DNA from 2 places in the Breznakia sp. PFB1-19 genome. Region 2 is predicted to be linked to the other one. Evidence: a T-box and tRNA genes for the amino acid it is inferred to sense, from the RefSeq annotation. Region 2 holds a T-box; the other holds one or more tRNA genes.

Region 1 (3,421 bases), on a different contig from region 2:
GAATCATGGTTACCAATTACTTTAACGTTACAAAAGAACGTTTCAATCTAATGAGTTGCAAAAGAGAAAGATTAGAAACTTTTAACATCTCATTAGTATAATAATAAACTTAAAAACATAATATGTAAATAAGTTATATTGCATTATATAACATAAAGTATGACGGTATATTAAATAATGTATCCACTTTATTTTGTCCTACCCTCGCCAAATTCATACCCAATAGATGCAAGCATTGCGTAGATTTTTGCGCAAGGCACACCTAGAATATTGTAGTATTCACCTTCTATGGACTTGATGAAACAGCTAAGCATATGTTCAATAATATAACCAGTAGAGTGAATCAAGTTCGGTTCGCTTTTTATATACAAATCAATATTTTTGTCACTTATAGGGAAGAAGGTAACCTTAGTTTTTGCAACATCAGTTAAAATCGTTTGCGATCTTGAATCAATAATGCAAATACCAGTGTAGACTTCATTTGTTCTTCCTGACATCTGTCTGAGTCGATTTCTAGCTTCTTCAGTATTTCTTGGTTTTTCAAATATTTGATTTTCAAAAACAACAAATGTATCTAGACCGATAACAACTTCATCACTATTTGGATGTATTGACTGAGCTTTGCCTGTTGCGTTGGCTATTGCGCGTTGTTTTGGATTTTCGATGTTCTTTACTTCAGCAAAGTCACCTTTGCGACACGTGTGATAAATATGCGCGTTTGTAAGTATTTCGCTTTTATGTTTTGCTGTGGTTGCTAATACGATTTTCATATATGTAGTATAACATAAAAAGCATTTTTAGGATTTTTGTAATATATGTACTATAAGAAATTAAGGAGGTAGTATATATATGGAACACAAAACTCCATTTAAGAAAGAAATAAGTGGTATAGAAAATGAAAAAGAGTTTGTTAGAGTTTTTCATAAAAGGAAAGTGAAGCAATTACCTGTATTATTGTATGACCTTGTTGAGGTATTGTATGGCGATATACATGAAGATGATATCATTTATGCTTATCATATTAAGGAAAAGATGAAACCTGATTTTTACATTGAAATTAAAGGAATAAAGAAATATATTAGTGTTAAAATGGGATTTAAGACATCTGTACATACAGAGAATGTATATGAGTTTATACGATTTCTACGTTCAATTGGAGTTTCTTACTCGGCAACAGAAGCATATTTACGCTATCACTTTGCGGACGGAACAACAAACGGAAAAGGTGATGTTCGATTGAGTGGGGAAGAGTATAAAGCTTTGAATCAGTATGAAATAGATGAGATAAATCGCGCTTTCTCTAGGATTTCTAATATTGATAAAATCCTTGATCGCTTTATGTTTGTCGGTACTCGGTTCTCTAGCAAGGTTGATGCACTAATTCTAGGTATCGTTGAAGATCACTGGTGGATTACGACAAAAGAAATAAAAGAACAAGTACTAAGACAAATGAAAAGAAAGACAACATGTCCTCGTATCGGTCCGTTTTCTATACAACCGTTAAATCGTTGTTTGAATAAAAACCCGAAATACGAGAAAGCACGTTATCATGTTCAATTAAAGTGGTATCAAATTTCGGATGATATATTACGTGCGATGATTATACGAGATCAAGAGCTGCCTAGGGATGAGAATCAGTTATTAGAAGAATCCATGCCTAAGTGTTAAGACGAACTTCAGCAAAAATAATAATCGAATAACTTACATCCAAAGCTGACTAGTGAATATAAAAAAAAGCACCCATATGATTACAAGGTACTTGTTTCTTTAAATGGAGCGGGTGATGAGAATCGAACTCACGTAGTCAGCTTGGAAGGCTGAAGTTCTACCATTAAACTACACCCGCAGATGGTGACCCCTGGGCGATTCGAACGCCCGACCCTTTGATTAAAAGTCAAATGCTCTACCAACTGAGCTAAGGGGTCATAAATGATTTAAAATTGGCTGGGGTAACTGGATTCGAACCAGTGCAATGCCAGAGTCAAAGTCTGGTGCCTTACCGCTTGGCTATACCCCAAGAAGTCAAACCAAAGATAATGGTGGAGGGGGGCAGATTCGAACTGCCGAACCCTAAGGAACTGAGTTACAGTCAGCCGCGTTTAGCCACTTCGCTACCCCTCCATAAAAAAATGGTGCCGACTATAGGAATTGAACCCACAACCTACTGATTACAAGTCAGTTGCTCTACCAGATTGAGCTAAGTCGGCATAAAAATGGTGGAGGTTAACGGGCTCGAACCGCTGACCCTCTGCTTGTAAGGCAGATGCTCTCCCAACTGAGCTAAACCTCCATTTTTACTGCATCTGCCTAAGCAGTTCACAGTGCTTTTATATGTTATCATTTGTGCTTTGCAGTGTCAATAGATTTTTTTCAACTTTTTCAACTTTTTCAAAGCACTGTCGGGTCAGCTGTGTAAGCTCATACCTTGCTGATTACCGCCTATTCATAATAACCGAAACAAAACAAAAAGGCAATGAAAAAAAGCAAAAAAATACAAAAAATTTTAAAATAATTTCAAATTACTTATTTTCTTATGGAATATGATTAAAATCTCTTTTCCTTATATAATGTAATATCTGATATTTCTCTAATTATTTAACAAATCCATTTTCTTTTTTCGATATATTGTAGAAAAACATGAATGATTTATGGTATTCACAAGTTATTCATAAACAAGCGTGAATTAGTGTGATATACTATAAACAAATATTTTTGGAGGTTTATATGAATGTTTTTAACACAGATAATTTAAGAAATAAGCAAAGATTTCCTGTGGCTATGATTTATGGGATTATTTGTTCAATAATATGTGCAATACTTATTGCAGCATTTTATCAAGTTTTTCATGGTTGGTATTACTCCCTTATATATGTTGGTGCTGCATTAGCAATTGGTAATGTAATAAAGTACATGGGAAGAGGAATCGATATCAAGTTTTCTATTCTAGCTGTTTTATGTTTTATCCTTTGTTTAGGATTAGCTGAGTTCTTCCGTTATGTATTCATGTTGCAAACAATTTCGTTTCAACTGTTTACATACAGTCTTACGGAATTCTTTGGAAATTTATTCACTGCAGATCCATACAATATAGTTCGCATAATTATCATTGCGTATTCTGGGTATGTTGCATACTACACTGCAAAAATAGTATAGGTGTGATTTATGAAATATCGTCAGACATACGCTGTAATTCATTTGGATAACTTAGTATTTAACTATAATCTTATTAAAAAACATTCAAATAGGAATGTTTTTTGCGTTTGTAAAGCGGATGCATATTCACATGGTGATATTGAAGTAGCGAACACATTTCTTGAATGTGGAGCTGATTACATTTGTGTTTCGTCAATTGATGAGGCAAAGTCATTACGATTGCAAGGGTATAAAGGTTCTCTGTTGATTCTTGGATATGTAGATGCTT
Region 2 (3,421 bases):
CCTCTAGATGATTATACCATAATTGGACTTAGAATAAAGTGAATTTGGTATTGTCTTTGTTCACGAAAACTTCAGAAAAGAAAAGACGTACATCGCTGTACGCCATTTGTTAGATAAGCTCTAATACGTAGTAATTACGTTTTCCTTTTTTCACAATTGTGTAGTTATTAATAATACATTGTTCTTTATTTACATTGTATTCCACATCTGTCACTTTAATTCCGTTAATCGCAATTGAATTTCCACTAACAAATTCACGTGCTTCACGTTTACTAGATGCAATATTGCTTTCTACTAAACAATTAATAATATCCATTCCTTCTTTAACTTGAATTGTATCAAATCCACGAATTGCATCAGCAAGTTCATTTTTATCAAGATCTTGAATATTCCCTTTAAATAGTGCATTCGTAATACGCAATGCCTTATCGTATTCATCTTCTCCATGTAAGTATGTAACTACTTCTTTAGCAAGTACTTTTTGTGCTTCACGTTTGAATGGTTCTGTTTTTACTTTTTCTTCTAATGCTTCAATGGTTGGACGATCTAAGAACGTTAATTTCTTTAAGTAGTCAATTACTTTTTCATCTTCAGCATTAACTAAGAATTGGTAAAGTTCATATGAAGATGTTTGGTTTTTATCTAACCAAATTGCTTTTCCTTCACTTTTTCCAAATTTTGTACCATCTGCTTTCGTAATTAGCGGCATAGTAAATCCAAATGCTTCTTTACCTGTCTTTTTACGGATCAATTCAATTCCTGCAGTAATGTTTCCCCATTGGTCTTGTCCACCAACTTGCAATACTGTATTCTTGTTATCAAATAAGTGTAAGAAATCTAACGCTTGTAAAATCATGTACGAAAATTCTGTATATGTAATACCAATATCCATTCTTGATTTTACAGTTTCTTTAGCTAGCATATAGTTCAAGTTAAAGTATTTACCATAATCACGAAGATAATCAATGAAGTTTAAATCTTTCATCCAGTCATAGTTATTCACAACTTCAAAACCAAAGATATCTTCTACTTGTTTGCGTAGTTTACGGTAGTTATGATCCAATTGTTCTTTGGTAATCATTGGACGTTCGGTATTAGGTTTTGGATCTCCAATAAGTCCGGTTCCTCCACCAACTAATAAAATTGGGTGATGTCCTGCATCTTTCAAACGTTTTGCGATTAGAAAACTAGAGTAGTGTCCAATATGTAAGGAATCTCCTGTTGGATCTGTCCCAATGTAAAATGTAATACTCTTGTTGTTTAACATGTCTTCAATTTCTGGAGAACTTATATCATTGATAAGTCCACGCCATTGTAATTCTTCAAATAATTTCATCTCATATCTCCTCAAAATAAAAAAACGCCCTCATCTAAGGACGTTATAAACGCGGTACCACCTTAGTTCATAAGTAAACTTATGCACTTAACCCCTTAACGCTGAGTTGCGTAAACGCTCATAGGTGTATTTCCTAACTCTTTTGCATGGCTTTCACCAACCGCCATTTCTCTAGTGCTTAATCATTAGGTTCTTGTCTAATCTACACGTTTATTTTGTTGTTTGTCTTGGAGTAAACACATAGCTTAACTCCGTTTCTCTATTATAACTGTCATGTTCATCATCTTGCAACATTTTTGTCATAATTCGCATTGACACTGCACCTAAATCATAGTCAGGAATTTTAAATCCTGAAATTTGTGGACGTGCCATTACGTTATATTTACTATCTAATACACAAACAAGTTGCATATCATTTGGAATATCAATTCCTACTTCTTTGGCAACATTTAATACAGCCATCGCTTGTGAATCACGGTATGTGAACACAAACTCATGTGTATTGTTGTTGAAGTATTCTTTTAAGTACTCATATGATGAGCGGTATTCTTTTGGAATCGTAATATAGTTTTCAAACACTTCACCGTGTTCTTCATATACACGTTTTAATCCTTTGTATAATTCTTCGATCATCGCAGGATTTTTACGGTCTTCAACTAAAGCCATATTGCGAATTCCTGATTCATATAACTGTGAAGCATAATCATAAATAAGTGCTTCATAATCAACATACACCGAACAAATATTGTTGTTGGAAATACGGTTTCCAATAACAACAATTGGAACATCATAGTTTGTTAGTGTCGCAATATCGTCATTATTTAACTTGTCATTAAAAATCACCACTCCATCAACTCGTGATTTAATAATGGTTTCAATGATATCACTTGTTGCTGAAATTCCTTCAGTTGTCGTATGTAATACCATGTTGTAGTTATATAATTTTGCAACATCAATTAACCCATTGATAATTTGTCCAGTATAGAAGAAACTTGCTTCTGGAATCACAAAGGCAATCGTTGTTGTCTTTTGTAAAGCAAGACCTTGCGCAATCGCATTTGGCTTGTATCCTAGTTTCTCAATTGCTTCTTGAACTTTTAGACGTGTGTCTTCACGTACCACTTCTGAGCCGTTAATAACACGAGACACCGTAGCTAAGGATACGTCTGCTTCTTTTGCAACATCGTAAATTGTAATTCTTTTCATGTATCGTTACTACCTTTCATTACCCTTTCTTCTTTAATAGATTTTTCACTCCATCAGCAACTTTTTGGGTAAAATCAATTGTTGCATCTTTTGCAGTTTCAATCTTTTCTTGAACATCGTCACGTGCCATAAAATCATTCACGCTTTGTCCGACTTTTTGTACAGTCTCATTTTTCGAAATCGACTCTACAACGTCATCAAATGTATTATTTAATTTCTTTAGAACATCTTGAACTCGATCGTCTTCTTTGAAGTCTTCAAGCGCTTTTTTAGTAGCTTCAACCATCTTTTCAACTTGTTCTTTTGCTTTTTCAAAAAATTCTTGTGTTTGTTCAGAATCTTTAACATCTTTTACTTTTTCTTTTGTTTTATTAAATACTTTTTCTAATTCTTGTGAAAGATTATCAATAATTTCCTTCTTTTTTGAGTCATCTTTATGCTCATCTTCTAAACGAATAATGTCATATTTTGTTTGACTTTCAAACTCGTTAAATTCCTCATTCTTCATTGATAATGACCTCCTCTACTTCAACTGTAGTTTGATCTGAAGTTGATTTTGCGTGTCTAGGTTTTACCTTCACGCCTTTCGCTTTTTCCTTAACAGCGCTGAAACCTTCTTTCGCCGCATCAAGACCGGCATCAATCGTATCGCGTGTTTTGATATGGAAACGGTCGACGGTGTCCGAGATATCGCCAACCGTTTGTAAGGGTCGATCGAGTTTCTTCACCTGCGCTTCCGTTGTTGTTAATGTTTTGTTTAGTGTTTTTAAAGACTCGATTACATTCTTAACACATACGATTAAGAAAATAATCAATATCAATACTGCCACAGGAATCAATTTGCTTGAAACTTGGCTTAGCATTTCGATAAATTGGTCA

The links. The T-box of region 2 lies ahead of tyrS (tyrosine--tRNA ligase). A T-box ahead of a tRNA ligase gene usually reads a tRNA of that ligase, here a tRNA-Tyr.
Region 1: it encodes a tRNA-Tyr, which carries the amino acid that the T-box ahead of tyrS (tyrosine--tRNA ligase) is inferred to sense. The anticodon was not compared.

Annotation. Positions count from the first base shown of each region.
Region 1 is NZ_JARXXJ010000020.1:19,991-23,411, reverse strand. Features, by position in the region: gene M2098_RS09175 (Maf family nucleotide pyrophosphatase) at 189-770, opposite strand; gene M2098_RS09170 (hypothetical protein) at 850-1,668, shown strand; tRNA gene M2098_RS09165 (tRNA-Gly) at 1,773-1,846, opposite strand; tRNA gene M2098_RS09160 (tRNA-Lys) at 1,850-1,925, opposite strand; tRNA gene M2098_RS09155 (tRNA-Gln) at 1,942-2,017, opposite strand; tRNA gene M2098_RS09150 (tRNA-Tyr) at 2,038-2,121, opposite strand; tRNA gene M2098_RS09145 (tRNA-Thr) at 2,131-2,207, opposite strand; tRNA gene M2098_RS09140 (tRNA-Val) at 2,215-2,290, opposite strand; gene M2098_RS09135 (hypothetical protein) at 2,725-3,153, shown strand; gene alr (alanine racemase) at 3,163-3,421, shown strand, end outside.
Region 2 is NZ_JARXXJ010000003.1:145,679-149,099, forward strand. Features, by position in the region: gene tyrS (tyrosine--tRNA ligase) at 110-1,336, opposite strand; T-box leader at 1,370-1,550, opposite strand; gene M2098_RS02960 (LacI family DNA-binding transcriptional regulator) at 1,547-2,542, opposite strand; gene M2098_RS02965 (hypothetical protein) at 2,562-3,050, opposite strand; gene M2098_RS02970 (hypothetical protein) at 3,040-3,421, opposite strand, start outside.